DNA from 4 places in the Streptomyces sp. NPDC048523 genome. Region 1 is predicted to be linked to each of the others. Evidence: riboswitches for the same ligand, from Rfam matches in the RefSeq annotation. Region 1 holds a riboswitch; each other region holds the start of a gene.

The links. A riboswitch is a leader RNA that binds a small molecule or an ion and turns the genes downstream of it on or off. The one in region 1 is predicted to bind cyclic di-AMP.
Positions count from the first base shown of each region.
Region 2: linked by a shared signal. The riboswitch ahead of ACGFWE_RS25610 (M23 family metallopeptidase) and the one ahead of ACGFWE_RS16525 (transglycosylase SLT domain-containing protein) in region 1 are both predicted to bind cyclic di-AMP.
Region 3: linked by a shared signal. The riboswitch ahead of ACGFWE_RS21220 (C40 family peptidase) and the one ahead of ACGFWE_RS16525 (transglycosylase SLT domain-containing protein) in region 1 are both predicted to bind cyclic di-AMP.
Region 4: linked by a shared signal. The riboswitch ahead of ACGFWE_RS33490 (M23 family metallopeptidase) and the one ahead of ACGFWE_RS16525 (transglycosylase SLT domain-containing protein) in region 1 are both predicted to bind cyclic di-AMP.

Region 1 is NZ_JBICWQ010000003.1:160,327-167,573, reverse strand. It holds gene ACGFWE_RS16535 (outer membrane lipoprotein carrier protein LolA) at 1-896, opposite strand, end outside; gene ACGFWE_RS16530 (polyprenyl synthetase family protein) at 1,140-2,150, opposite strand; cyclic di-AMP (ydaO/yuaA leader) riboswitch at 2,675-2,847, shown strand; gene ACGFWE_RS16525 (transglycosylase SLT domain-containing protein) at 2,853-3,335, shown strand; gene ACGFWE_RS16520 (HAD family hydrolase) at 3,339-4,151, opposite strand; gene ACGFWE_RS16515 (LacI family DNA-binding transcriptional regulator) at 4,283-5,311, opposite strand; gene ACGFWE_RS16510 (carbohydrate ABC transporter permease) at 5,342-6,205, opposite strand; gene ACGFWE_RS16505 (sugar ABC transporter permease) at 6,202-7,197, opposite strand; gene ACGFWE_RS16500 (ABC transporter substrate-binding protein) at 7,194-7,247, opposite strand, start outside.
Region 2 is NZ_JBICWQ010000005.1:18,669-25,915, reverse strand. It holds gene ribA (GTP cyclohydrolase II) at 65-706, shown strand; gene ACGFWE_RS25630 (response regulator) at 710-1,360, opposite strand; gene ACGFWE_RS25625 (histidine kinase) at 1,348-2,499, opposite strand; gene ACGFWE_RS25620 (hypothetical protein) at 2,571-2,834, opposite strand; tRNA gene ACGFWE_RS25615 (tRNA-Met) at 2,950-3,023, shown strand; cyclic di-AMP (ydaO/yuaA leader) riboswitch at 3,322-3,479, shown strand; gene ACGFWE_RS25610 (M23 family metallopeptidase) at 3,491-4,516, shown strand; gene ACGFWE_RS25605 (aldo/keto reductase) at 4,639-5,583, shown strand; gene ACGFWE_RS25600 (PrsW family intramembrane metalloprotease) at 5,600-6,979, opposite strand; gene trmB (tRNA (guanosine(46)-N7)-methyltransferase TrmB) at 7,031-7,247, opposite strand, start outside.
Region 3 is NZ_JBICWQ010000004.1:53,165-60,411, reverse strand. It holds gene ACGFWE_RS21230 (ATP-dependent Clp protease proteolytic subunit) at 67-702, shown strand; gene ACGFWE_RS21225 (hypothetical protein) at 710-1,015, shown strand; cyclic di-AMP (ydaO/yuaA leader) riboswitch at 1,317-1,528, shown strand; gene ACGFWE_RS21220 (C40 family peptidase) at 1,532-2,005, shown strand; gene ACGFWE_RS21215 (LysE family translocator) at 2,111-2,731, opposite strand; gene ACGFWE_RS21210 (LysR family transcriptional regulator) at 2,819-3,733, shown strand; gene ACGFWE_RS21205 (ATP-binding protein) at 3,740-4,198, opposite strand; gene ACGFWE_RS21200 (helix-turn-helix transcriptional regulator) at 4,413-5,273, shown strand; gene ACGFWE_RS21195 (DUF397 domain-containing protein) at 5,283-5,504, shown strand; gene ACGFWE_RS21190 (8-amino-7-oxononanoate synthase) at 5,543-6,670, opposite strand; gene bioB (biotin synthase BioB) at 6,819-7,247, shown strand, end outside.
Region 4 is NZ_JBICWQ010000007.1:303,402-310,648, reverse strand. It holds gene ACGFWE_RS33505 (DNA topoisomerase IV subunit A) at 1-451, opposite strand, end outside; gene ACGFWE_RS33500 (pitrilysin family protein) at 777-2,177, shown strand; gene ACGFWE_RS33495 (M16 family metallopeptidase) at 2,174-3,562, shown strand; cyclic di-AMP (ydaO/yuaA leader) riboswitch at 3,755-3,918, shown strand; gene ACGFWE_RS33490 (M23 family metallopeptidase) at 3,932-4,684, shown strand; gene ACGFWE_RS33485 (GntR family transcriptional regulator) at 4,874-5,569, shown strand; gene ACGFWE_RS33480 (HPr family phosphocarrier protein) at 5,696-5,977, opposite strand; gene ACGFWE_RS33475 (GNAT family N-acetyltransferase) at 6,175-7,247, shown strand, end outside.

The DNA of each region.
Region 1 (7,247 bases):
GGCGCCTTCGCGGCGTCGCCCTCCTCGACCTTCGCCCCCTTCGGCGGGGTGAAGTCGAAGGTCGAGGCGGCCGGCCTGGTGAAGCTGACCTGGGTGAAGCCCGCGTCCACGACGGCCGCGCCGCCACTCGCCGGCGTCAGCGTGAACTTCAGCGGCAGCCCGGTCTTCGCGTCCACGGCCACGGTGATCTGACCGACCGTCGAGCCGTCGTCCTTGGGCTTGATGACCAGGCGGTAGGCGTCCCGGCCCGCGACCTGCGCGGTGCCCTCCACGGTCACCGACGTGGTCTTGTCGGCGGCCTTGAGGGCGTCCTCGGCGAGGTCCTTGGGTGTGGCCGGGAGCTCTTCCTTCTGCTTGCCCCCGCTCTCGGAGGCCGTGGTGTGGAAGACGGAGTTGGACTTGCTGTCGTAGCCCCAGACGTCCTTGCCGTTGTGGATGAGGCTGTACTCCGCCGCGTTCTCCAGCAGCGAGACCTTCTGCCTGTCCTCGCCGTCGGCCGCGACGCGCAGTGTGTGCGTGCCGGAGGCGAGTTCGGTGAGCTTGGTGGTGGGGTCGGCGGACGAACCGTCGCCCGAGCCGGAGGACCCGGCGGCGGAGCCGAGTGAGCTCTCCAGGCCGCCGAGGTCCGGCAGACCGAGATCCGTGGTGATCTTCACGGTGCCGGACAGCTGCTGCACGTCCGACGCGGCGATCTTCTCGATGAGTTCCTGTGCGCTGATCTTCGGCAGGTCGGGGTCACCGGAGTCGGCGAGCGCCGGGACGAGCCCGATGGTCGCCGCCGCGACTCCCACCACCGTGGCCGGTACGACGTACCGCGCGGCCCTGCGCCGACGCGCGGAACGCAACTCTTCGGCGTCCGCGGCGGTCACGCTGTCGTCGGATTCGTACGGTGCCATGTGTGCCTTACCTCCGTCGTCGGCGGCGGCTGTCCACTCCCATGCATCCACCCGTAGCCGCCATTCTCACCCGAATCGGTGAGGAGTGGTGTTTTCCGTGATGTCCATCTGACCAAATCGGCCATGAGAATGCGTCAGACCTCGGAGCCAACTCCGTGTACACCTGGGGTATGACACGACATGCCGACGCCCCCTACGACCCGTAGGGGGCGTTCGCTCTGCCGGGCAGCCGGACGGCCGGCGCTAGCCCGCCCGATGCACCACCGCGTCGCACAGCTCCATCAGCGCCGCCTTCGCGTCGCACTCCCGCAGCGGTGCCAGGGCCGCGCGCGCGTCCTGCGCGTAGCGCACGGTGTCCCGGCGGGCCTGCTCCAGCGCGGGGTGCGTGCGCAGGGCCGCCAGCGCCTCCGCGTGCCGGGCATCGTCCGTGAGGTCGGAGTCGAGCAGCTCGCACAGGGCGATGTCCTCGGCAAGGCCGAGCCGGGCGGCCCGCTCCCGCAGCCGCAGCACGGGCATCGTGGGGATGCCCTCGCGCAGGTCGGTGCCCGGCGTCTTGCCGGACTCGCGGGAGTCGGAGGCGATGTCCAGCACGTCGTCGGCGAGCTGGAAGGCGACACCGAGGCGCTCGCCGTACTGGGTCAGGACGTCCACGACGGTCTCGTCGGCGCCCGACATCATGGCCCCGAAGCGGCACGAGACCGCGACCAGGGAGCCCGTCTTGCCGCCGAGCACGTCGAGGTAGTGCTCCACCGGATCGCGGCCGTCCTGCGGCCCGGCCGTCTCCAGGATCTGGCCGGTGACCAGGCGCTCGAACGCCTCCGACTGCACCCGGACCGCCTCGGGCCCGAGGTCGGCCAGGATGTGCGAGGCGCGGGCGAACAGGAAGTCGCCCGTCAGCACGGCCACCGAGTTGCCCCAGCGGGTGTTGGCGCTCTCGACACCCCGCCTGACCTCGGCCTCGTCCATGACGTCGTCGTGGTACAGGGTCGCGAGGTGGGTCAGCTCCACCACCACGGCCGACGGCACCAGGCCCGGCGCATAGGGGTCACCGAACTGGGCGGCGAGCATCACGAGCAACGGCCGAAACCGCTTTCCACCCGCTCGCACCAGGTGCTGGGCGGCCTCCGTGATGAAGGGGACCTCGCTCTTGGTGGCCTCGAGCAGTCCCTCCTCGACAGCCGCCAATCCGGCCTGGACATCGGCTTCCAGAGCCTGGTCCCGCACGCTCAGCCCGAACGGCCCGACGACGGTCACGAGGGGTCTCCTGTCTGCTGGTGTCTACTGGCGGTCACACGGAATGTCGATAGGTCGCTGCCATCACTCAAGTCAGCGTATCCGGTCACCTTTGGATCACCGATAGCGCCCGCCCCGTCCATGCCGGGCGGTATCGGATCACGGCCGGTATGTTTTCGATCATCTGATAAGAACAAATATCTACCGACTTGTACGGAATCGGCCGCCATGGCGGGACGGGCGCGGAGGCAGTGAATCCCACGGGCCGCCGGTTGAGCATGAGTTGAGGTTTCTTGCCCCTTTTGCACCTCTTGCGCTCCAGTGTGACTTGACCCACTCGTGCGGGCGAACCGGCATGAAACCGGAATTCACCGATCCGCCTTTGCCCGTGCGCGAGTTGAGACTTGGCGAACGCAAAGGATCAAGTACCTCAAATGCCCCTTACCAAGGTCAATAGGCACCTCATGTGAATTCGCCACTTGTTCCGGACATGTGCTCTCGCATACGTTCCCGGCCTGTCGGGCGGACGCCGAATCCTGCCACCGCCCGTACACCCACCGAGAACCATGGCAGGAGCGGGGGAACCAGGTTGACCGCCGGACCGGGCGTCTTTGGACATACCGGCACGGCTTGGGGTGAAGTCACGCCTTTCGTAGGCGTGGCCGGGCATCTCCCGCCCGAACCCGACAGCTCACCTCGCAGGCGACGGAGAGGAACTTCACCATGTCCGCTGCCGCTCAGCACCGACGTACCCGCACCAGCCGTCTCGTCCGCAAGCTCGCCGTCGCCGGCACCGGGGCCGCCGTCCTCGCGCTCCCCCTCATCGGCGCCACCACCGCGTCCGCGGCCACCCCGACCGTGCAGACCGCCAGCACGCTCGGGTACTCCAACACCCTCGACGGCTGGATCCGGGCCTCCCTCGCCGTCATGGCGGAGCACGGGATTCCCGGCTCCTACGACGGCATCTACCGCAACGTCATCCGCGAGTCCTCCGGCAACCCCTACGCCATCAACCTCTGGGACTCCAACGCGGCGGCCGGCACGCCCTCCAAGGGCCTGCTCCAGGTGATCGACCCGACCTTCAACGCGTACCACGTGGCCAACACCTCGTGGGACCCGTACGACCCGGTGGCGAACATCACCGCGGCCTGCAACTACGCGGCCCAGCGGTACGGGTCCATCGACAACGTGTTCGGCGCGTACTAGGAACTACGCCGCACGGAACAGTCTTTCGAGGACGACGGCGACGCCGTCGTCCTCGTTCGACAGGGTCACCTCGTCGGCCACGCCCCTGAGTTCGGGGTGGGCGTTGGCCATCGCCACACCACGGGCCGCCCAGTCGAACATGGGGATGTCGTTGGGCATGTCCCCGAAGGCGATCGTCACCTCCGGGCCCAGACCCAGGTGCCGGGCGGCCAGCGCGAGGCCGGTCGCCTTGGTGACGCCGCATGGCTGGAGTTCGACGGTCCCGGGCCCCGACATGGTGACCGTCGCCAGCGAGCTCACCACCGCACGCGCCGTGACCGCCAACTCGTCGTCGGACAGGTAGGGATGGCGCAGCAGCACCTTGCTGATCGGCTCGCACCACAGGTCGTCGCGCCGGCCCACCCGTACGGCGGGCAGGGTCGGGTGGGGCATCAGATAGCCCGGTTCGATGAGCGTGAGCCCCTCGATACCGTCCTGGTCCACGGCCGCGTACACCTGCCCGACCTCGGCCTCGATCTTGCCGAGCGCGGTCTCGGCCAGCTCCCGGTCCAGGGTCACCGACCAGAGCAGACGGTCCGCGCCGGCGTCGTACACCTGCGCGCCCTGTCCGCACACCGCGAGCCCCGTGCTGCCGAGTTCGTCGAGCAGGGACCGCACTCTGGGCGCCGGCCGTCCCGTCACGACGAGATGCCGGGCCCCACTCTCCGCCACCCTCGCGAGCGCGGCCAGCGACCGGTCCGAGACGGTGTCGTCGGCGCGGAGCAGCGTGCCGTCCAGGTCGGTGGCGATGAGTGAATATGCGGTGGAGGCGGCCATGATCAGAGAATACGGATGGTTGGCCCCCGCGACTCGACGCGAACCGGACGGCTCCTGCTTTCACATCCGTTGACGGCAGTTCCGGTTCCGGGGGGCCGCAGAGCGGGCCGGTGCCGGTCCGTCCCGTTCGGCTACGCGGAGTCCCGGACCACCAGTTCCGTAGGGAGGATCACTCCGGCCGTGTCCTCGCCCGCGATCTGGGCCAGCAGCATGCGGACCATCTCGGCGCTGATGCGGTCGAAGGGCTGGCGCATGGTGGTGAGGGCGGGGGTGATGGCGGTGGCCGCCGGGGAGTCGTCGAAGCCGCCGACAGCGATGTCGTCCGGGACCGAACGCCCGGCCTGCTGAAGGACACCCACGACCCCGAGGGCCATGAGGTCCGAGGCGACGAACACCGCGTCCAGGTCCGGGGCCTGGGCCAGCAGGCGGCGGGCCGCCCGTTCGCCGCCGCTGCGCCGGAAGTCGCCCTCGACGACGAGCGCCGGGTCGTAGGGCAGGCCCGCCTCGGCGAGCACGTCCCGGTAGCCGCCGAGGCGGTCGGGGCCGCCGGGCATGTCCAGCGGCCCGGTGACCATGCCGATGCGGCGGCGGCCGCCCGCGAGGAGATGGCGGACCATGTCCTGCGCGCCCTCCCGGTCGGCGGCGGCCACGTAACTCACCTTGGTCCCCCGCCCTATCGGCTTGCCGCAGACCACCAACGGGATCCCCGCGTGGTGCAGTTCGGCCGCGACCGGGTCACCGCTGTGGTTGGAGAGCAGCAGCACCCCGTCGACGTGACCCGAGGTGATGTACCGGGTCAGCCGGCGCCGGTCGTCGTCGCTCTCGGCCAGCATCAGCAGCAGCGGGATGTCGTGCTGGGCCAGCCGCTCGGTGCAACCGCGCAGCAGGATGTTGAAGTTGGGGTCCTCGAAGAACTTCTCCTGCGGCTCGGTCAGCAGGAACGCCACCGAGTCCGACCGGCCCGTACTGAGGCTGCGGGCGTGCCGGTTGACCACGTAGCCGGTCTTCCTGATGGCGGCCTCGACCGCCCGCCGGGCGGCGGGCGAGACGTAGTGGCCGCCGTTCAGGAAGCGGGAGACGGTGCCCCGCGAGACGCCCGCCTCCCGGGCCACGTCGTGGATGGTCGGTGGCTTGCGGCGTCCGTTCGCGCTGGTGGTCATGTTCCTCGTTCGTGAAAGTGGTCCGAAGCCTCAGGCCTTGACCGCGCCGCTCATCAGGTCCAGCGACCAGAACCGCTGGATCACCAGGAAGAGCCCGATCAGCGGCAGGATCGCCAGCAGACATCCGGTGATGACCAGGGTGTAGAGCGCGGGCTGCGAGGCGCCCTGGGCGAGCAGCGTGTACAGGCCGAGGGTGATCGGGAACTTCTCGTCGTCGGCCAACATGACGAAGGGCAGCAGGAAGTTGTTCCAGATGCCGACGAACTGGAAGAGGAACACCGTGATCAGCCCGGGCATCATCATCGGTACGGCGATCCGCGAGAAGATCCTCCACTCGCTGGCGCCGTCCATGCGGGCGGCCTCCATGAGCTCGGCGGGCACGGACGCGGCGGCGTAGATGCGGACCAGGTAGACGCCGTACGGCGACAGGATCGACGGCAGCAGCATCGACCAGTACGAGTCGGCCATGCCGAGCTTCGACATCAGCAGGTACTGCGGTACGGCCAGCACGATGGACGGCACCAGGACGCCGGCCAGGATCATCTTGAAGACGGCCTCACGGCCGCGGAAGCTGTAGCGGCCGAGCGCGTAGCCGCCGGCGGCGGAGACCGCGGCGGAGAGCAGGGCGCCGAGACCGGCGTAGAAGGCCGAGTTGGCCATCCAGCGCCAGAAGATGCCGTCGCGGTAGGCGGTGAGGTCGCTCAGGTTCTGGAAGAGGCCGGTGCCGGGGGCGAGGGTGAAGGTGGAGAAGAGCTCCGACCGGTCCTTGGTCGCCGCGACGACCACCCAGGCGATGGGGATCAGGCAGTACAGCGCGCCGAGGATCAGGACGATCGTGGGCACCCAGGCGGTGCGGCCGCCCTTGGGCCTGGCGGTGAGGGTGAGGGGGGTCATGCCCGGTCCTCCCGGGTGTAGCGGTCGGAGATGCGCAGCAGGGTGAAGGAGAGGACGAACGTGGCCAGGGCCAGGACGACCGCGGTGGCGGAGGCACCGTAGATGTCGGACTGGAGGAAGGCCTTGTCGTAGATGGCCATCAGCGGGCTCCACGAGCTGGGCAGGCCGTTGGTGAGCGGCTTGAGGGCCATCGGCTCGGTGAAGACCTGAAGGGTGGCGATCACCGAGAAGAAGAAGGTGAGCACCAGGGAGGGCATCACGATCGGGATCTTGATCTTCAGGGCGATGCTCAGATTGGTCGCGCCGTCGATCCTGGCCGCCTCGTAGATGTCCGCCGGGATCGCCCTGAGGGCGGTGTAGATGACGATCATGTTGAAGCCGGTGCCGCCCCAGACCGCGATGTTGGCGAAGGAGAGGTACAGGTTGCCGCCGTCGAACAGGTCGGGCTGCGGGAGGCCGAACTTGTCCAGCAGGTAGTAGAAGGGGCTGACGTCCGGCAGGTACAGGAAGCCCCACATGAGGGCGGCGATGATGCCCGGCACCGCGTACGGCAGGAAGATCATCAGCCGGGCGAAGGGCGCGCTGCGGGCCTTCGGGGTGTCCAGCATCAGCGCGAACAGCAGCGCGAGGCCCAGCATGGTCGGGATGACGATGAGGCCGTATCCGAAGGCGCGCAGCACGCTGTGGCCGAACTCGGAGTCGTTCAGGACGTCGGTGTAGTTGCCGATGCCGTTCCACACCTGCTCGCGGGCGCCCTTGCCGAGGCCGATGCCCTTGACCCGGACCTTGTGCAGGCTCAGCCAGATCGCGTACCCGATGGGCACCACGGTGAAGGCGGCGAACAGGGTCAGGGTCGGCACCAGGAACCAGTACGGTGCGCTGCGGCCACGGCGGCGGGGGCGGCTGGGGCGGACGGACGGGGCGGTGCCGGTGCCGTCCGCCAAGGGCCCGGCCTCGATGAGGTCGGAGCCCTTGAGCGGAGCGCTGGTCATGCCTCGGTCACCTCGAAGCCCTGCTTCTTCATGTCGCCGAAGGTCTTCGA
Region 2 (7,247 bases), on a different contig from region 1:
GGGTCTCGATCAGTAGAACTGTTTCAAATCTGAAGCAGGTGTGCCTACGGAGCGGAGTACCCGCATGACCGACCTGCCCGCCGCCACCCAGCGCTCCCGCGTCCGCGTCCCGCTGCGCTTCGGGGACGGCTACGGCGTGGACGCCGAACTCGTCACCTTCCACGGCCTGGCCGACGGGCGGGAGCACCTCGCCGTCGTCCTCGGCGACCCCGCCCCCGGCACCACCCCGCTGGTGCGGCTGCACTCCGAGTGCCTCACCGGCGACGTCTTCGGCTCCGCCCGCTGCGACTGCGGCCCGCAACTGCGCGAGGCGGTCGAGCGCATAGCCGAGCGCGGCGGCGTCCTGCTCTACCTCCGCCAGGAGGGCCGCGGCATAGGCCTCTACAACAAGCTCGACGCGTACGCCCTCCAGGACCAGGGCCTCGACACCTACGCCGCGAACACCGCGCTGGGCCTGCCCGAGGACGCCCGCGACTACACGGCGGCCGCGCAGATGCTCCAGGCACTGGGGATCGCCGAGCTCGACCTGCTCTCCAACAACCCCGACAAGGCGGGCCAGTTGCGCGACCTCGGCATCGACGTCCGCGACCGGGTCCCCACCGGTGTCTTCACCACCGCCCACAACGTCCGCTACTTGCGTGCGAAGGTCCTGCAGACCCAGCACACGCTGCCGCTGGGGGAGTTGACCGAACTCGGCGTCGGCTGACCGTCACCTGGGCGTGTGCGCCAGATAGGCCAGCACGGCCAGGACCCGCCGGTGGCCACTGTCGCTCGGCGGCAGGCCCAGCTTGAGGAAGACGTTGCCGATGTGCTTGCTGACCGCGCGCTCGGTGACCACGAGGGTCTTGGCGATGGTCGTGTTGTCGTGGCCCTCGGCCATCAGCTTCAGCACCTCGCGCTCGCGCGGGGTGAGGGAGCCGAGCGGGGTGTCGCGGCGCCGGGTCAGGAGCTCGGTGACGACCTCGGGGTCGAGCGCCGTACCGCCGGCCTCCACCCGCTCCAGCGCGTCGAGGAACTCGTCGACCCGGCCGACCCGGTCCTTGAGGAGGTAGCCGACCCCGCTGGTGCCACCGGCCAGCAACTCGGCGGCGTACGACTCCTCGACGTACTGCGAGAGCACCAGTACCGGGAGTCCCGGGATCCGCTCCCTCGCCTCCAGGGCGGCCCGCAGACCCTCGTCGCGGAACCCGGGCGGCATCCGCACATCGAGGACGGCCACGTCAGGGCGGTGTTCGAGCAGGGCGGGCAGGATCTCGGGGCCGGTGCCGACGACGGCCACGACCTCGTGCCCGGAGGAGGTCAGAAGGAGGACGAGCCCCTCTCTCAGGAGGGCGTTGTCCTCGGCGATCACCACACGCACGGCAGCTCCACATCGATCACGGTCGGGCCCCCGATGGGGCTGGTCACTTCGAAGGTCCCGTCGAGCGCGGCGACCCGGCGCCGCATACCGAGCAGCCCCGAGCCAGCGGACTCGTCGGCGCCGCCCCGGCCCTCGTCCCGCACCCGCACGGTCAGACCGCGCCGGGTCCTGGCCAGCCGGACCTCGGCCCGGTCGGCGCCGCTGTACTTGGCGACGTTGGTGAGCGACTCGGCCACCACGAAGTAGGCCGCGGCCTCCACCGCCGCGGGCGCCCGGGTGCCCGCGTCCAGGCCGCCGTCGTCCACGACCACGGAGAGTCCGCCGCTCGCGGCGAGCGCCCTTACCGCGCCGACGAGACCCCGGTCGGTGAGGATCGGCGGGTGGATGCCGCGCACCACCTGCCGCAGCTCCGCCAGCGCCTGTTCGGCCTGGTCCTGGGCGTCGTCCAGCAGTTTGCGGGCGGCGTCGGGGTCCCGCTCGTAGGCCCGCTTGGCGAGTCCGATCCGCATCGACAGCGCCACCAGGTTGGCCTGGGCGCCGTCGTGCAGGTCCCGCTCGATGCGGCGCAGCTCGGCCTCGTGCGCGGCGATCGCATCGGCCCGGGTCTCCCGCAGCTCCTCGACCCGCCGGGCCAGCCTGGCCTCGGGGGAGGGCATGAGCAGCACGGTCGACCAGCGGGCCTCGGTGTCCGCGAGCCGCACGATCAGCGGGAGGACGACGGGGTCGCGGCGCAGCGCCCCGGCCCACACGCCGTCGACGACCAGGCCGAGGGGCCACAGCGGGAGGGCGAGCGCGAGGAGGGCGCCGTAGAGGTAGTGGGCGAGCATCCAGCGGAGGTCCCTGAGCGTGCCGGGGTCCCGCACCGAGATGCGCAGCCGTTCGCGCAGGGTGCCGGTCATCGGTGTGTACGCCTCGGGGATCTCCCGGCCCGTCCACAGGGCGGTCAGGTTCCGCTTGGCGCCGGCGATCCGCCGTATCAGCAGCACGGCCTCGGGCAGCAGCCAGCAGCCGACCACGGCGACCGTACCGATGGCGGCGATCAGCAGCACGGTGATGAAGAGGTACATGCCGAAGCACATCGCCGCGGCCACGACGAGATGCACGCTCGCCATCGCCGCACGCCGCACCGACTTCCCCATGCCGCTCACGCTAGACGAACGGCCCCGGGCGCACGGTGTAGCCCGCTACACCATCGGGGCCCGGACGAGGATCACTCCCCGCCGCCGCCGTCCTCGCCGCCGCCGTGGTCCCGCACCCAGTTCCTGTGGGCGTTGGACCCTTCACGGCCGGGAGAGAGCTTCAGCACGGTCCCGTCGTGGAACTGCTCCAGGCTCGTCACCACATAGGGCGAGCCGGCCCGCACCGCCAGCCGGATGCCGCCGTTGCCGAACTCCGTCACCCGCAGCGTTCGCCCGCCGGAGAGCGGGATGTCCCGCTCGCCGATCTCCGCCGGTCGCTCGTCGGCTGCCGCCATGGTTCCCTCCTGGTTCTGGTGAGGGCCGCCACGGTACGCCGCTCCAGCGGGAGGGGTCCCGAAACAACCCTGGCGCGGAGCACTCTCCGGATGACGTATGCTGGTTACACAACGACGCGGGGTGGAGCAGCTCGGTAGCTCGCTGGGCTCATAACCCAGAGGTCGCAGGTTCAAATCCTGTCCCCGCTACTCACGGCTCAGGGCCGGAGTCCAGTTCACTGGACTCCGGCCCTGAGTGTTTTCCCCTTCGTGACGTGATGTGACGCGGGGTGAGCGCGCGACCGCCCTCCGCGTTACAGCTGACATACCGTCAATGTCCTTGTGTGGCTTGAGTGAAGGTCAACTCGCCCGTTTTTAGGCGTTCATGGGCCGTAAGTCCAGCGTGATTTCGTTAATGATCAAGCGGAACGGCTTGGAATCGGGCCCCCGCGTCTATTAACGTTCGATAACGCAGCGCGGTCGTCCCAGCCGTCACAAGAGACGGCTCCGTGCTCACGCGCCGAATTCCGCAAGGGAACCGGGGAACCACCAACTTGGGGTGAATCGCTCGTACGCCACCGTGGCAGCACGGTCGGTATACGCGCGTAGGAGACCTTCCTGCTCCGAACCCGTCAGCTAACCCGGTAGGCGAGAAGGAAGGAAAGGAGCGCGCCCACGTGGCGTCCAACCCGCCTGCCCCCGAGGCGCCGTACGTCCCGAGCGACACCCTCGTATACGGCGGTTACCGCGCCGACGACGAGGCCCCGCTCGGCGAGTGGAACCCCACCGCGGACTCCCTCGCTCCCGTACGAGGCCGGCATCGCGTCGCCAAGCAGCGTGGCGGAGGGTTCGCCCGTAGCTCCACCGTTCTGGGCGTCGGTGTCATAGCCGCCGTCAGCGCCGGCGGGATGGCCAGCGCCAACACCGGCAAGCCGCCGGTCTCCATCTCCATGCCCGACCTGCCCAACGTGGGCTCGCTCATCTCGGACGACTCCGCCCCCACCGCGGACGACACGAGCGCCTTCAGCAGCGTCGGTGCCACCACCGCCGACACCGCCAAGGGCACCTCGGACGCCGGTGAGGCGCTGCGCTCGCGGATCCTGGCCCAGGCCGAGCTGCAGCAGGACCAGCTCGACACCAAGGCCGCCCAGGCCATCGCGGACACCGCCGAGAAGGAGGCCGACGCGGCCGCCGCCAAGGCGGAGAAGGAGGCCCAGGAGAAGGCCGCCGCCGCGAAGAAGAAGGCGGAGGAGGCGGCCGCGAAGAAGGCCGAGGCCGCGCGCCTGGCCGAGCTCGCCAAGCAGTACACGCTGCCGACCTCGTCGTACACCATCACCTCGACCTTCGGTCAGGCCGGTTCGCTGTGGTCCTCCGGCTACCACACGGGCCTCGACTTCGCCGCCCCCACGGGCACGCTCATCAAGGCGATCCACAGCGGCACCATCACCGAGGCCGGCTGGGCCGGTTCCTACGGCTACCGCACGATCCTCACCCTCGACGACGGCACCGAGCTGTGGTTCTGCCACCAGTCCTCGATCAGCGTCAGCGTCGGCCAGAAGGTCGGCACCGGTGACGTCATCGGCCGCGTGGGCGCCACGGGCAACGTGACCGGCGCGCACCTGCACCTGGAGGTCCACCCGAACGGCTCGGCCGACGGGATCGACCCGATGGCGTGGCTGCGCGGCAAGGGGCTCACTCCCTGAGGCGCCAACTGAAGCGCCCCTGAGGTTTGTGCCGGTGCGCCGGAGGAGCTGATTCCGCTTGTTTACGAGGACTTTGCGGCCGCAGCGGAAGACCGGCGTCCGGCACGGGCGTTGACGTTGGCATGACTTCTCTTCGCAAGCTCGGCTCCTCCGACCTCGAGGTCTTCCCGCTCACCCTCGGCGGCAACGTCTTCGGCTGGACCGCCGACGAGGCCACCTCCTTCGACGTCCTCGACGCGTACACCGCGGCCGGCGGCAACTTCGTCGACACGGCCGACGTGTACTCGGCGTGGGTCGAGGGAAACTCCGGCGGCGAGTCCGAGACCGTCATCGGCAAGTGGCTGGCGGCTCGCGGCAACCGTGACGACGTCGTCATCGCCACGAAGGTCAGCCAGCACCCCGACTTCCAGGGCCTGTCCGGGGCGAACATCAAGGCCGCCGCCGACGCCTCCCTGAAGCGCCTGGGCACCGACCACATCGACCTGTACTACACCCACTTCGACAAGACCGAGGTGCCGGTCGAGGAGATCATCGGCGCGCTGGACGAACTGGTGAAGGCGGGCAAGGTGCGGGCGATCGGCGCCTCCAACATCTCCGCCGCGCGCCTCGCGGAGTCCCTCGCCTTCTCCGACCGCGAGGGCCTCGCGCGCTATGTCGCCCTCCAGCCCCACTACAACCTGGTCTCGCGCGACACGTACGAGGGTGAACTGGAGGCGCTCGCGGCCCGGGAGGGCCTCGCCGCCGTCCCGTACTACGCCCTCGCCTCCGGGTTCCTCACCGGTAAGTACCGCCCCGGTACGACGGTCGACAGTGCGCGCGCCGCGGGCGCCGGCCAGCACCTGGACACCGAGCGCGGCCGCAAGGTCCTCGCGGCGCTCGACGACATCGCCGAGGCCCACACCGTCCCGGTCGCCACGGTCGCCCTCGCCTGGCTCGCCGCCCAGCCGACGGTCGCGGCCCCGATCGCGTCCGCCCGCACGGTGGAACAGCTGCCGGCGCTGCTGGGCGTGGCCGACCTGACCCTGACGGAGGAGGAGCTGGCGCGCCTGACGGAGGCGTCGGCCTGACCCTCCGCCGCACGGTCTATGTGCGGTACGGGTTGTAGGCGGGGTACGGCACCGTCGGGTGGACCGGGGGCGTCGGCTGGCCGGGGTGGCCGTGGTGCGTCGGCCGGGCCGGGTGAGGGGCGTATCCGTACGCCCCGTACACCGGCCAGGGCGGCGCGGCCACCGGTACCGGCGGTGCCGTGATCCGGGCCGCGTGGTCCAGCGCGGGCCGCGCGACATCCCGCCGCCGCCACAGCTCGTGCAGCAACTCCCGCTCCCGTACGACGAAGTCCGCGTTCGCCCGCCCGAGCCGCCCCCGGCGCCGCAGGAACGCCAACGACGTCGCGTACGCCTCGTACTGCGAGACCGCCCGCGCCGCGGTCCGCCCGCCGAACTGCCGCCGCGCGTAGTCCCGCGCCACCCGCCGCGCCCGCATCGAGCCCAGCACATGGGGCTCGGTCGGCGTCAGCCACCCGGCGACGGCGTACGCGGGCAGCTCCTCGCGCACGGTCTTCAGCTCCCGCTGCCGTGTCCAGATGACCAGCCAGGTCAGCAGCGCGAACGCCGGCACCATGAACATCGCGTACACCGCGAAGAAGCCGTACTCCCCGAATGTCGACGAGCCGTTCCACGTCGCGTGCATGCCCATCGCGAGCAGCAGTCCGGACAGCGGGACGAGAACCCGCCGTACGTGCTGGCGTTCCGCCGACAGCGCGGAGATGCCGAAGCCGATGCCGGTCAGGACGGTGAACAAGGGGTGCGCGAACGGCGACATGACGACACGCACGAAGAAGGTCGCGGCGGTGACCGAGGCGATGCCGCGGTCACCGGTGAGCTGGTCGGTGCCGAAGGCGGTGCCGAGGTAGAGGATGTTCTCGGTGAAGGCGAAGCCGGTGGCGGTGACCCCCGCTATCACCACGCCGTCGACGATCCCGGTGAAGTCCCGTCTGCGGAACAGGAAGACGAGCAGTACGGCGGCGGCCTTGGCGGACTCCTCGACGATCGGCGCTATCACGGTCGCGCCGAGGGTGTCCGCGCCGGACGGGTCGGCGGTCGCCGTCGCTATCCACTTCGTCGCGAAGCTGTTGGCGATGATCGCTATCAGCGCGGCCGCGCAGGCGCCCCAGGCGAAGGCGAACAGCAGATTGCGCCAGGGCCCCGGTGCGACGCGGTCGAGCCAGCGGAACGCGGCTATGAGCAGCGGTACGGGCAGGACGGCGAGCCCCAGGCCGACCAGGAACCCCTCGGTACCGGTCTGTTGACGGACCAGGGCGAGGATGACGAGCCCGGACAGGGTGAGGAGGGTGATGAGCGCGCCGTAGCGCACCCACTTCCGCTGCCACCAGTGCGCATGCCGCAGTGCACCGCCACCGGTGGGGTCACCGGAGTACGTCGGATACGGGGGAAAGGTGGCCACGGCATCGACCTTAACGAGACAGAGGCGCCGCCCGCAGGCGGGGCGGGATGCTCAGGCGCCGGTGGGGGACTGGTCGGGTCGGTCGGGTCGGTCGCCGTGCTGTACGCGGCGGAACAGCAGGTCGTTCACGACATGTCCCTTCTCCAGTCCCTGTCCCTCGAAACGGGTCAGCGGCCGGAACTCCGGACGCGCCGCGAAACCGCCGCCGGTCCGGGTGTTCTCGAAGGCCGGGTGCGCGGTGAGTACGTCGAGCATCTGTTCGGCGTAC
Region 3 (7,247 bases), on a different contig from region 1:
CCATCATAACGTCACGTACGTCCTGTACATTTTTTACAGACAGCCTGCCGCGAGGAGGGGTACGCGATGACCCGACCCACCGCACGTCACGTCCTGCCCGAGTTCCATGAGCGCACGAGCTACGGGCACACGACGACGGATCCGTACTCGAAGCTGCTGGAGGAGCGGATCGTCTTCCTCGGGACGCCGATCGACGACACCTCGGCGAACGACCTGATGGCGCAGTTCATGTACCTCGAGTACCAGGCCCCCGACCGGGACATCTCGCTGTACATCAACTCCCCCGGCGGCTCGTTCGGCGCGATGTCGGCGATCTACGACACGATGCAGTACGTCAGTTGTGACGTGGAGACGACATGCCTCGGCCAGGCCGGCTCCTCCGCGGCGGTGCTGCTGGCGGCGGGCACGCCGGGCAAGCGGTCCGTCCTGCCGGGCGCCCGGGTGGTGATCCACCAGCCCGCGCTGAGCGAGCCGGTGCAGGGGCAGGCCGGCGATCTGGCCATTCAGGCCGACGAGTTGGTCCGGGTGCGGGCCCGCCTGGAGGAGATGCTGGTCCGGCACACCGGCCGCAGCCCCGAGCAGGTGAGCGCGGACATCGAGCGCGACAAGGTCCTGGACGCGCGGGGCGCCGTGGACTACGGCCTGGCGGACGCGATCGTCCCGAGCCGCAGGCCCTCCCGTACCGCGCCGGGCGCGAGGTGAGCCGTCGATGGTGCCTGACCTTCCACCGCTGCCCGCGCTCACGCGCGCCGAGGGTGAACTGATCGACCGTTATCTCGACGTGGTCGACCTGCTGGGCCGGATCAACCCGGCCCGGCGCGAGGACACCTACGGCGGACTGCGCGCGGCGCAGGCGCTGGTGAGCAGGGCGACCGAGCTGCGCGACGCGCTCGTGCTGATGCACAGCAGGGGTGAGCGCGAACTGCACGCCGCGACGCTGGCGCGGGCGCTGCGGGTCCTGGACGGCGAGCGGCGTACGGCCCGGGTCACCGTGCCTCCGGGGCCCGACAGTTGACGAGGCGTCCGGAGCTGAGTCGAAACGGACCAAACGACGTACCCCCTATTGGAGGAGGCGCGGCTCCTTTTTTGCGAGCGTCGGAGTTGCACAACGCGCCTGTTTCGGGACCGGAATGAGACCCTTCCGTGCTGGTCCGGGGGTCTGTGAACCCCTCGACACCCCTTCCTTCGAAGGGGTGTCCACCCAAACGGGTGAGTGGTGAGTAACACCACAAATCAACGGTTCCGTTGGGCTTTTCGCACTTCCGTGCGCCAAGATCCCTGTCTGACGACAAGCCCCCGCCGCAGTGGCGGGGCGATCCGGGCGGACGCCGAGTCCTGCCGCCGCCCGGATGACCGGTCGACAGAAGTGGATCGGCAGGAGTGGAGGACCCAAGCACGACGGGTCGCCGGAACGGTCACGCCATGACCGCGCCGAGTGTCCCTTGGGGTGAAGCCGCGTCAGCGGCCGGGCAACTTCGCCAGCCCGAATCCGACAGGTCATCCTTCACAGGCGGCTGACGAAGGGTTGCGCATGACTGCGCTCAATCGTGTCCCGTCGCTGATGGTCCGGGCCGGTACGGCCTCGGCCTTCGCCATCGCCGCCGTGGGCGGCTCCGTCGTGGTCCCGGGCCTCGCGCCCGACGCCGCGGCCGCGACACCTGCGACGAAGGCACTCAAGGTAGCGGCCTCCAAGAAGGGCTCGCCGTACAAGTACGGCGCCACAGGGCCCCGCCGCTTCGACTGCTCAGGGCTCACGCTGTACTCGTTCAAGAAGGCGGGCAAGAAGCTCCCGCGCACGGCGGCCCAGCAGTACAACAAGACCCGCCACATCGGCGTGGGCAGCCGCAAGGCCGGCGACCTGGTGTTCTTCCACTCGGGTTCGAACGTGTACCACGTCGGCATTTACGCCGGGAAGGGAAAGATCTGGCACGCCCCGAAGACCGGGGACGTGGTGCGACTGCAGAAGATCTGGACGAAGAGCGTCTGGTACGGCCGGGTCAAGTGACCCCGAGGGGGCGGCGGCGACCTGACCTCCCGCCGCCCCCTCGGGCTTCCGAAGCGCAGGACGGCACAGCCGCCCCGATGCCTCCGTCGGCGCAAAGCGAGGTGGTCAGACCGCGAGCAGCGGCTCGGCCAGGAGCATCACGCCGAGAACCGTCAACGCGCCTCCGGTGACCCCGCCGACGGCCCGGGCCGCCCGCGGCCGGCGCAGCCACCGCCCCAGCCGGTCCACGAGCACGGCTACCGCCGGGAACCACACCAGCGCGAGAGCGACCACGATCAGCGCGAGCAGCAGCGTCCTGGGCAGCGTGGAGCTCCCCTGGGGCACGAACTGCGGCAACAGGCTGAGGAAGGTGATGGGGACCTTGGGGTTGAGCGCGTTGGTGACGAAGCCCTGCCGCAGGGGACGTACCGCCACGTCGGCCTCGACGACGGTCTGCGTGCCGGTCCGCCGCAGCTCCAGCAGGGTCCGTACACCCAGGTACAGCACATAACCCCCGCCCAGCAGTTGAAGCGCCCGGAACAGCGCGGGCACGGCCGTGAGCACCGCGGCGACCCCGGCCACCGCGAGCGCCGTGTGGACCAGTAGCCCGGCCACGACGCCGAGCGCACAGACGACCCCGGCCCGGCGGGAGACCAGGGCGTTGCGTACGACGACGGTGAAGTCGGCGCCCGGCATGGCGACCATGCCGGCGGCGATCCCGGTGAAGGCGACGATCTGTCCGTTCATGCGGACCAGCCTGCCGCGCCGGAGCCTTCAGCAGGTATGTCGAATAACCTGGGTTTCCCTTAAGCACTCCTTTAGGCAGGCCTCGCCATGTACGACCCGGTCCGCCTCGCCGCCCTGGTCGCCGTCGCGGAGGCGGGCTCGATCACCCGGGCCGCCGAGCGCCTCGGCTACACCCCGCCCGCCCTCTCCCAGCAGCTGGCCAAGCTGGAGCGGGAGGCGGGTACCGCTCTTCTCGTACGGCATCACCGCGGCACGCGGCTCACCGGTGCGGGCGAGTTGCTGGTGGCGCGGGCCAGGCGGGTGCTGGACGAGCTGGACCGGGCCCGGCACGAACTCGCCCGGCTGACCGGCCTGTCGGGCGGCACGCTCAGGCTGGGCACCTTCCAGACGGCGGGCATTCAGCTGCTGCCGCCAGTGCTGAGCACGTTCCGCCGGGCGTACCCGGACGTGGAGCTGTCGGTCGCCTTCCACGAACCCACGGCCGGGATCACCGCGGTGGCGGCCGGTGAGATCGACCTGGCGCTGACGCACGCCTATGAGCCGGGCGAGCCCCCCGCCCTCCCGGCCACCCTGAGCGCGGAACCGCTGCTGACCGAGGAGCTGGTCCTCGTGACTGCCCCCGGGCATGCCCTGGCGGGCGGCTCGACGCGGCTGCCGCTGGCGGAGCTCGCCGGTGAGCCGCTGATCAGCATGGCGCCGGATCATCCGGCCCGGCGGGAGGTGGAGGCGGTGCTGGCCCGGATCGGGACCACACCGTCGGTGCTGGTGGCGACCCCGGGATACGCCCTGGTGTGCGCGCTGGCCAGCGCGGGGCTGGGGGTCGGGGTGGTGCCGGAGATGGTGGCTCGGACGGCGGCCACTCCGGTGGGCACGCGGCTGCTGGAGGCCGGCGCGTTGCGCCGTACGATCTCGGTCGTCCACCGGACCGGCGAGGCGGCACCCGCGGCGGACGCCTTCCGGGCGCTGCTGCGGGGAGCGTTCGGCCGCGCGCGGCCGGTATGAGCTCTCCTACGGCTCCTGCTGCCCCGCCGCCGTGACCGGCTGCACCGGAACCGTCCACGGGAGTTCGACGGAGACGGTCTTGCCGCCTTCCCGGGTGGGCCTGACCCTCAGCTTGCCGCCGTACTCGGCGGCGAGCCAGCGGATGATCACCATCCCCCGCCCGTTGTCCTGCTGGACCGCGGCCGGCAGCCGCTTGGGGAAACGGGGGTGGCTGTCGGTGACCCCGATGCGCAGTTGTTCGTCACGGTCCAGCTCGATGTCCACCGTGAAGGTGGGTGACTGCCCGAAGGTGTGCTGTACGGCGTTGGTGGTGAGTTCGGAGACGATGAGCCGGACGGTCTCGGCGGTGTCCGTGGTGGACGGCAGCCCCCACTCCGCCAGTGTGCTCAGGACATAGGTGCGGGCCGCGGAGACCGAGGCGGGTTCGCTCGGCAGAGTGACGGATGCTTCCAGGTGGTCTGCCATGGCGACGTCGTCCCTTTCCCACGGGACCGGAGTCCGACACGGTGCGGATGGTTCGAGTACGGTCCCGGACTGGTGGTTCATCGTCAGAGTGCCATCACCGCGGCTGCGACGGGTGCCGATCCACCAAGATGTGCATATATCTGTCGCTCGAAGCGGTGAACTCTGCGACGCGAGACCGTATTCGGGCGGCTCGTAGGGAGTAAGGAGTAGCGCCATGCAGCACGGCCCCGCGGTGCGCCGGCGGAAACTGGGCGCCGAACTGCGTGCGCTGCGCGCGAGTGCGGGGCTCACCAGCGGTGAGGCCGCCCGGCTCGTGGGCTGGCACCAGTCGAAGGTGAGCCGCATCGAGACCGGTGCCAGCGGGGTGAAACCGGCCGATGTGCGGTTACTTCTCGACGCCTACCGCGTCGGGGACGCGAATCTGCGGGAGCTGCTGATGGTATTGGCGGGCTCCGAGGAGAGCGGCGGCCGGCACCACTGGTGGCACGCGTACCGGGGTGTCCTGCCGCCGACGTACCGGGACTTCATCAGTCTGGAGGCCCAGGCGAGCGCGATGCGCACGCTGGAGACCTCGGTCGTGCCCGGGCTGCTGCAGACGCCCGAGTACGCCCGCGCGGTGACCCGGGCCGCGGTCGACGGCCTCGACGACGAACGTCTCGACGCACTGGTCAAGGTACGGCTGGCCCGGCAGGACATCCTTCGCGCCCAGCCGCCTCTGGAGTTGAGCGCCGTCCTGGACGAGGCGGTGCTGCGGCGGGAGGTGGGCGGCCCCGAGGTGATGGCCCGGCAGCTGAGGAGACTTCTGGAGGCGGCGCGGCTGCCCCAAGTGCGGCTGCAGGTACTGCCGTTCACTGCCGGGGCGCATGTGGGTATCACCGGGCCTTTCGTAATCTTCTCATTTTCGCGCACTTCTGATCTGGACGTGGTTGTTCTCGACCACTTGACGAGTAGCCTCTACCTCGAACGGAAAGAAGACCTCCAGGCCTACACCGAGGCCTTCAACACCCTTCAGGCCCACGCCCTTTCGCCCGAGGAGTCGTTGGATTACCTCGCCGGGATGGGTGACGGCGCGTAAGGAGGCACCATGTCCGCACTGCCTCGGAACGTAACCACCGCTACGGAACTGCCCGAAGTGCGCTGGCTGCGCAGCAGCTACAGCACCGGGGCGAACAACTGCGTCGAGACGGCGAGGCCGTCGGCCGGGCCCTGTGCCGGGCTGCTCGCCGTACGCGACTCCAAGAATCCGGAGGGACCCGCGCTGCTCTTCTCCCCCGAGAGCTGGGCGGGCTTCACAGCCGCGTTCTGACCGTCGGTCCACCGGGAGCACGGCCGTGTCACGCCGACTCATGGTCGTGTTTCACCGATCACCCGCACAGCGCGTTCGATCTGCTCCTCGGAGAGGTCCGCGCGGGCGGTCAGCCTGAGCCGTGAGATGCCGTCGGGCACGGACGGGGGCCGGAAGCAGCCCACGAAGAGCCCGGCGGCACGGCAGTCGGCCGCCCACTGAACGGCCTCCTCCGGGGAGGGCGCGCGCACCGAGACCACCGCGGCGTCCGGAGGTACCGCTTCCAGACCCGCGGCGGTCAGGCGTGCGTGCAGTCCGGTCGCCACCTCGCGCGCGCGTGCGGCCCGCTCGGGCTCACGGCCGAGCAGCCGCAGGGCAGCGAGGGCGGCTCCCGCCGACGCGGGTGCCAGACCGGTGTCGAAGATGAACGTCCGTGCCGCGTTGACCAGGTGTGCGACGACCCGTGCGGGGCCGAGGACGGCACCACCCTGGCTGCCGAGCGACTTGGACAGCGTGACCGTGACGACCACGTCGTCGGCGCCCGCGAGTCCCGCCGCCTGCGGGGCGCCGCGGCCGCCGGTACCGAGCACACCCAGGCCGTGGGCGTCGTCGACGACCAGGCCCGCGCCGTGCTCCCGGCATGCCTCGGCGAGGCCGGCCAGGGGCGCCGCGTCGCCGTCCACCGAGAAGACCGTGTCGGACACGGCGATGGCCGGGCCGTCGTGCGTGCCGAGCGCCTTGCGCACCGCGTCCGGGTCGGCGTGCGCGACGACCTGGGCCGTGCCGCGGGCCAGCCGGCAGCCGTCGATGAGCGAGGCGTGGTTGCCCGCGTCGGAGACGATCAGCGAGCCGTGCGGCGCGAGCGCGGTGACGGCGGCCAGGTTCGCGGCGTATCCGGAGGAGAAGACGAGCGCGGCCTCGAAGCCGCAGAATTCGGCCAGTTCGCGCTCGAGTTCGGTGTGCAGCTCGGTGGTTCCGGTGACGAGCCGGGATCCGGTGGCGCCACCGCCCCAGGTCCGCGCGGCCGCCCCGGCCCCTTCCACGACCTCGGGATGGCGGGCCAGGCCCAGGTAGTCGTTGCTCGCGAGATCCAGCAACGGCGAGTCGGCCGGACGCGGCCGCAGGGTCCGTACGAGTCCGGCCCGCCGGCGCGCCGCCGCCTGCTCGTCGATCCAGCCGAACGCCATGGGTCCTCCGGGGCTTTTGTAGACAACGGACAGACCCTAGCGGCAGGAAACGCTACCTACGGTGTGGCAATACCCACACGTCACAGCGGGTGTGTTGTGCGATCCCTACCTTGGCCCGGAGCGGGTTCGTAGGACAGGATCGGCTCTCATGGACCTGCTGAACACGCTGGTGGACAAGGGGCTTCGGCGCGAGCTGCCGACCCGCGAGGAGGCGCTGGCCGTGCTGGCCACCTCCGACGACGACCTGCTCGACGTGGTGGCCGCGGCCGGAAAGGTGCGCCGGCACTGGTTCGGGCGCCGGGTGAAACTCAACTATCTCGTCAACCTGAAGTCCGGGCTGTGCCCCGAGGACTGCTCGTACTGCTCGCAGCGGCTCGGCTCCGAGGCCGGCATCCTGAAGTACACCTGGCTGAAGCCGGAGCAGGCCTCCCAGGCCGCGGCGGCCGGTCTGGCGGGCGGTGCCAAGCGGGTCTGCCTGGTGGCCTCCGGGCGCGGTCCGACCGACCGTGACGTGGACCGGGTCGCGGGCACCATCAAGGCGATCAAGGACCAGAACGAGGGCGTCGAGGTGTGCGCC
Region 4 (7,247 bases), on a different contig from region 1:
CGATGGACTCCGTCATCAGGCTCGCGGCCTCGGCGGCGCGGCACTCGGTGTACCGCATGGCGGCCGGCGGGTCGTCGTTGCCCAGCGAGCCGAAGTTTCCGTGGCCGTCGATCAGCGGCACGCTCATCGAGAAGGGCTGGGCCATGCGCACGAGGGCGTCGTAGATCGACGCGTCGCCGTGCGGGTGCAACTTGCCCATGACCTCGCCGACCACGCGGGCGCACTTCACATAGCCGCGGTCGGGGCGCAGGCCCATCTCGTTCATCTGGTAGACGATGCGCCGGTGCACCGGCTTGAGGCCGTCGCGGGCGTCGGGGAGCGCGCGGGAGTAGATGACCGAGTACGCGTACTCGAGGTACGAGCCCTTCATCTCGTCCACGACGTCGATGTCGAGGATCCGCTCCTCGTACGAGTCGTCGGGCGGCGGGGTCTTCGTGCTGCGGCGGGCCATCGCTGCCGGCTCCTCTTTTCTGGTCGCTCGCCTACGGGTCGCTCACGTCGGCCCTTTGGCTCACTCTTGCTGAAGCGTGAACGGGTCTGCGCGGACCATTGTGGACCGCGGCACTGACAGTCCGGGCCAGGGCCCGGCCGGGCCGCCCGGCCCGGCAACGGCACAGCGCCTCCGTCACGGTTGCCCGCAGGCTACGCGATCCGCTGTGGGCGTACGCGCTCCGGGAACTTCGCCGAGGGTCCGCACGCTTGCATACAGTGGCAGGACCGGCAGGAAAACCGCGGTTTCCACGACCGCGAACGCGATCGAAGGGACGTACATGCCCATGGGTCACACGGCCACAGACCAGGCAGGCACCGGGGGCCTGACAGCGACCGAGCACCGCCTGGCCAACGGGCTGCGGGTGGTGCTCTCCGAGGACCACCTGACCCCGGTCGCGGCGGTGTGCCTCTGGTACGACGTCGGCTCGCGCCACGAGGTCAAGGGGCGTACCGGCCTTGCTCACCTTTTCGAGCACTTGATGTTCCAGGGCTCCGGACAGGTCAAGGGCAACGGGCACTTCGAGCTCGTCCAGGGCGCGGGCGGCTCGCTCAACGGCACCACCAGCTTCGAGCGCACCAACTACTTCGAGACCATGCCGACCCATCAGCTGGAGCTCGCCCTCTGGCTGGAGGCCGACCGCATGGGCTCCCTGCTGGCCGCCCTCGACGACGAGTCGATGGAGAACCAGCGCGACGTCGTCAAGAACGAGCGCAGGCAGCGCTACGACAACGTCCCCTACGGCACCGCGTTCGAGAAGCTGACCGCGCTCGCGTACCCGGAGGGTCACCCCTACCACCACACCCCGATCGGTTCGATGGCCGATCTGGACGCGGCCACGCTGGAGGACGCGCGCGCGTTCTTCCGCACCTACTACGCGCCCAACAACGCCGTCCTGTCGGTCGTCGGCGACATCGACCCGGAGCAGACGCTCGCCTGGGTCGAGAAGTACTTCGGCTCCATCCCCTCGCACGACGGCAAGCCCGCGCCCCGTGACGGCTCCCTGCCCGAGGTCATCGGCGAGCAGCTGCGCGAGGTCGTCGAGGAGGAGGTCCCCGCGCGCGCGTTGATGGCGGCCTACCGGCTCCCGCACGACGGCACCCGCGAGGCGGACGCGGCCGACCTCGCCCTCACCGTCCTCGGCGGCGGCGAGTCCTCCCGCCTCTACAACCGGCTCGTACGGCGCGACCGTACGGCCGTCGCGGCCGGCTTCGGCCTGCTGCGCCTGGCCGGTGCGCCCTCCCTGGGCTGGCTCGACGTGAAGACCTCCGGTGACGTCGAGGTGCCGGTCATCGAGGCCGCCATCGACGAGGAGCTCGCGCGGTTCGCCGCCGAGGGTCCCACGGCCGAGGAAATGGAGCGCGCCCAGGCCCAGTTGGAGCGCGAGTGGCTGGACCGGCTCGGCACCGTCGCGGGCCGCGCCGACGAACTGTGCCGTTACGCCGTCCTGTTCGGCGACCCCCAGCTCGCCCTGACCGCCGTGCAGCGCGTCCTGGAGGTGAGCGCCGAGGAGGTGCAGGAGGTCGCCAAGGCCAAGCTGCGCCCCGACAACCGCGCGGTGCTCGTCTACGAGCCCACCGCCCCGGCCGAGATCGCCCAGAGCGCCGAGGACGCAGAGGGCGCCGACGACCCGGACTCCGCGGCCACCGTGGAAGCGACCGACGAGAACGAGGAGGCGGCCAAGTGACCGAGCTCGCCGCGATGGAATTCCACCCGCAGCCGCAGGCGGGCGAGCCCAAGGTCTGGGCCTTCCCCGCCCCCGAGCGCGGGAAGCTCGACAACGGCCTCACACTGCTGCGCTGCCACCGGCCCGGCCAGCAGGTCGTCGCCGTCGAGGTGCTCCTGGACGCGCCCCTGGACGCCGAGCCGGTCGGCCTGGACGGTGTCGCCACGATCATGGCGCGCGCGTTCTCCGAGGGCACCGACAAGCACTCCGCCGAGGAGTTCGCCGCCGAGCTGGAGCGCTGCGGCGCCACCCTCGACGCGCACGCCGACCACCCGGGCGTGCGCCTCAGCCTCGAAGTACCGGCCTCCCGCCTCGCCAAGGCCCTCGGTCTGCTGGCCGACGCGCTCAGGGCGCCCGCGTTCGCGGACAGCGAGGTCGAGCGGCTCGTCCGCAACCGCCTGGACGAGATCCCGCACGAGCTGGCCAACCCGTCCCGTCGCGCCGCCAAGGAGCTCTCCAGGGAGCTGTTCCCGGCGGACTCGCGCATGTCGCGCCCGCGCCAGGGCACCGAGGAGACCGTCGAGAACATCGACTCCGCGGCCGTACGCGCCTTCTACGAGAAGCACGTGCGCCCCGCCACCGCGACCGCCGTGGTCGTCGGCGACCTCACCGACATCGACCTGGACGCGCTGCTCGCCGACACCCTCGGCTCCTGGACGGGGTCCACGGCCCGGCCGCGCCCCGTACCGCCGGTGACCGCCGACGACACCGGCCGGGTCGTCATCGTGGACCGCCCTGGCGCCGTCCAGACGCAGCTGCTGATCGGCCGTATCGGCGCCGACCGGCACGCACGCGTGTGGCCCGCGCAGGTGCTCGGCACGTACTGCCTCGGCGGCACTCTCACCTCCCGCCTGGACCGCGTGCTGCGCGAGGAGAAGGGCTACACCTACGGCGTACGGTCGTTCGGCCAGGTCCTCAGGTCCGCCCCGGACGGCTCGGGCGCCGCGATGCTCGCCATCAGCGGCTCGGTCGACACCCCGAACACCGGTCCCGCCCTGGACGACCTGTGGAAGGTGCTGCGCACGCTCGCCGAGGGCGGTCTGACCGACGCCGAGCGCGATGTCGCCGTACAGAACCTCGTCGGTGTGGCACCGCTCAAGTACGAGACGGCCGCGGCCGTCGCGAGCACGCTGGCCGACCAGGTCGAGCAGCACCTGCCCGACGACTACCAGGCGACCCTGTACCAGCAGCTCGCCGCGACCGGCACCGTCGAGGCCACCGCGGCCGTCGTGAACGCCTTCCCGGTGGACCGGCTGGTGACGATCCTGGTCGGCGACGCGGCCGCCATCAAGGAGCCCGTCGAGGCGCTCGGCATCGGCGAAGTCAAGGTCGTGACGGCCGAGTAGCGGGACCCCGGCCCCAGGGGCCCTGGTGACGCAAGCGTCACCAGGGCCCCTGGATGTCCGAATTGGGCAGGAGGTTGCCTGTCTGCCCTGTGGGATGCGCTACAAATCCCGTGATCGGTTTGGGGATTGAAAGTGGCCCCGCTTAGCGTCCTCTGGGCTGTCCGTCAGGCACTGCGCCGCGTCCGCGGCACCGGACAGCCATCGCCGAGTCCCCGCATGGCGCGAGCCAGGGGAGCCGGGGACCCAACCATGCGTCCCTGGGGTGAATCGGACGCCCGCGCACCGCGAGGGGGTCCGTAGGAGACCTTCCTGCTCCGAACCCGTCAGCTAACCCGGTAGGCGAGAAGGAAGGAAAGGACCGGCCACCACATGGCGTTCACCTGCGCCACCGGGAAGCACCGTCGTCCCAGCCGTATGAAGCGCACCACCGCCCGCGCGGCGGGCGTCGCGGCCCTCGCCACCACCGGCGTCATCGGCACCATCGCAGCCCCGGCGTTCGCCGCCGACAACTCCGTCGAGCAGACCGGTCTCATGCCCGTCGTCAGCGTCGGAGAGTCCCTCGCCGACCAGCTCGACGCCCAGGCCGAGGCGCAGGCGCAAGCCGCCGCGCAGAAGAAGGCGGCGGCGGAGGCCAAGCGCAAGGCCGAGGCGCGCGCCAAGGAGATACGCGAGGCCAAGGAGCGCGCCGCCCGCGAGGCCGAGCGCAAGCGCCTCAACCGCTTCGTCGCCCCGATCTCCGGCTCCTACGTGTCCACCGGCTACAAGAGCGGTGGCTCCCTGTGGTCCTCCGGCAGCCACACCGGTGTCGACTTCCACGCCGCGAGCGGCACCTCGGTCCACGCGGTCGGCCGCGGCACGGTCGTGGAGACCGGCTGGGGCGGGTCGTACGGCAACCAGATCGTGATCAGGATGGCCGACGGCACGTACACCCAGTACGGCCACCTGTCGTCCATCGGCGTCTCGGCCGGCCAGTCGGTCACCCCCGGCCAGCAGATCGGCCTCTCCGGCGCGACCGGCAACGTCACCGGCCCGCACCTGCACTTCGAGGCGCGCACCACCCCCGAGTACGGCTCGGACATCGACCCCGTCGCCTACCTGCGCTCGCACGGCGTGAACGTCTGACGACCCACCGCGCGATCTCCGCGAGGCCCCGGCTCCCCGAGCCGGGGTTTTCGTCGTTTCCGGGGCCCCGTTGTCCAAAAAATATCCCCGGATTCCGGTCCGCCGTCGGAAATTCCCGCTCATTGCAATAGAGTCACTGAACACACGTCAATCGGCGACGTTTCACGGGGATTAAGACGGAGGTCGGACATGCGTATTCCGGCGCACTCGGTATGCACGGCGATCCGGGACGACATCGTCGCCGGTGTCCACGAGCGCGGGAGCCGGCTCACCGAGGAACTGCTCGCCCGCCGCTACGGCGTCTCCCGGGTCCCGGTCCGCGAGGCCCTGCGCACACTGGAGGCCGAGGGCTTCGTGGTGACGCGGCGGCACGCGGGCGCGTGTGTGGCCGAACCGACCGAGCAGGAGGGCGCCGACCTCCTGGAGATGCGCATGCTTCTCGAACCGCTCGGCGCCTCCCGGGCCGCCCAGCGGCGCACCGAGGCCCATCTGAAGGTGCTGCGCGGCCTGGTCAGGCTGGGTCAGGAGCGGGCCAGGCGCGGCAACAGCGACGATCTGCGCTCGCTGGGGGGCTGGTTCCACGAGACGCTCGCGCAGGCCTCCGGCAGCCCCGCGCTGACCTCGATGCTGACCCAGCTGCGCCACAAGATCGCCTGGATGTACCTCGTGGACGCGCCCGCCAACCCGGTGGAGTCCTGGGCGGAGCACGGCGCGATCGTGGACGCGGTGGCACGCGGGGACGGCGAGCGCGCGCGGGCGATCACGGCGCTGCACACCGAGCGCTCGAGCGCGGTGCACCGGCTGCGGTTCACCTCCGGGCAGGACCGCGCGGACCGTGTGAGGACCTCGCAACATCCTGTAAACGTGACAGGTCTGCGGCATTAACACGGGCACCGTATACAAAGGGGTGGGAATTCGAGGGGGAGTATTTCCGCTGCCCGTAAAAGGGAAATGCGAAGGGCCCGCCCGGTAATTCGGGCGAGCCCCTCGGTGCTTTTAAGGCACCGTCCCTCAGACGGTCTCGGGAAGCTCCTCGAGCCCCTCGGCGACCAGCTTCGCGAGCCGGTCGAGGGCCGCGTCCGCGCCCTCGGCGTCGGAGGCGAGGACGATCTCCTCGCCGCCCTGGGCGCCCAGGCCGAGAACGGCCAGCATGGAGGCCGCGTTGACGGGGTTGCCGTCGGCCTTGGCGATCGTCACCGGGATACCTGCGGCCGTGGCGGCCCGGACGAAGATGGAAGCGGGGCGGGCGTGAAGGCCCTCGGCCCAGCCGACGTTGACGCGGCGCTCAGCCATGTGATGCTGCCCTTCGGTGTTCAGGGTTGTCTAGACCAGTTTCCCACACGTGAAGCGCCCCCGGACAGGACCTGAGGTTCCTGCCGGGGGAGTGGTCGGACCGCGGCCTCGGCCCGACTTCCGTCCTTGCGCGTCCTCGCGTGTTCTCCACAGACTGCCTCGCGCCGTTGTCGTACGCGAGCCGTACTCTGGGGCCCATGCAGAGCGCGTCGGACCGGCACGAGTACCCCGCCCACTGGGAGGCCGACGTGGTGCTGCGCGACGGCGGCACCGCGCGCATCCGGCCCATCACCGTCGACGACGCCGATCGCCTGGTCAGCTTCTACGAGCAGGTCTCGGACGAGTCGAAGTACTACCGCTTCTTCGCGCCCTACCCTCGCCTGTCCGCCAAGGACGTCCACCGCTTCACGCACCACGACTTTGTGGACCGGGTGGGACTCGCCGCCACGGTCGGCGGCGAGTTCATCGCCACCGTACGCTACGACCGCATCGGCGCCGACGGCATGCCCGCCACCGCCCCCGCCGACGAGGCCGAGGTCGCGTTCCTGGTCCAGGACGCCCACCAGGGACGGGGCGTCGCCTCCGCCCTCCTCGAACACATCGGGGCCGTCGCCCGCGAGCGCGGCATCCGGCGCTTCGCCGCCGAGGTGCTGCCCGCCAACGTCAAGATGATCAAGGTGTTCACCGACGCCGGGTACACCCAGAAGCGCAGCTTCGAAGACGGCGTGGTGCGCCTGGAGTTCGACCTGGAGCCCACCGACCGCTCGCTCGCCGTGCAGTACGCGCGCGAACAGCGCGCCGAGTCGCGGTCCGTGCAGCGGCTGCTCACCCCCGGCTCCGTCGCCGTGGTGGGCGTCGGACGCGCCCCGGGCGGTGTGGGCCGCAGCGTGCTCGGCAACATCAGGGACTACGGCTTCACCGGCCGCCTGTACGCCGTCAACAAGGCGTTCCCCGAGGACCAGAAGGACCTCGACGGCATCCCCGCACACCGCTCGGTGCGGGACATCGACGGCCCCGTCGACCTCGCGGTCGTCGCCGTACCGGCCGAGCATGTGCCCGAGGTCGTCGCCGAGTGCGGGGCACACGGCGTGCAGGGACTCGTCGTGCTCTCCGCCGGGTACGCCGAGAGCGGCCCCGAAGGGCGCGAGCGCCAGCGTGAACTCGTGCGCCACGCACGCGCGTACGGCATGCGGATCATCGGCCCGAACGCCTTCGGCATCATCAACACCTCCGCGGACGTCCGTCTCAACGCCTCACTGGCCCCCGAGAC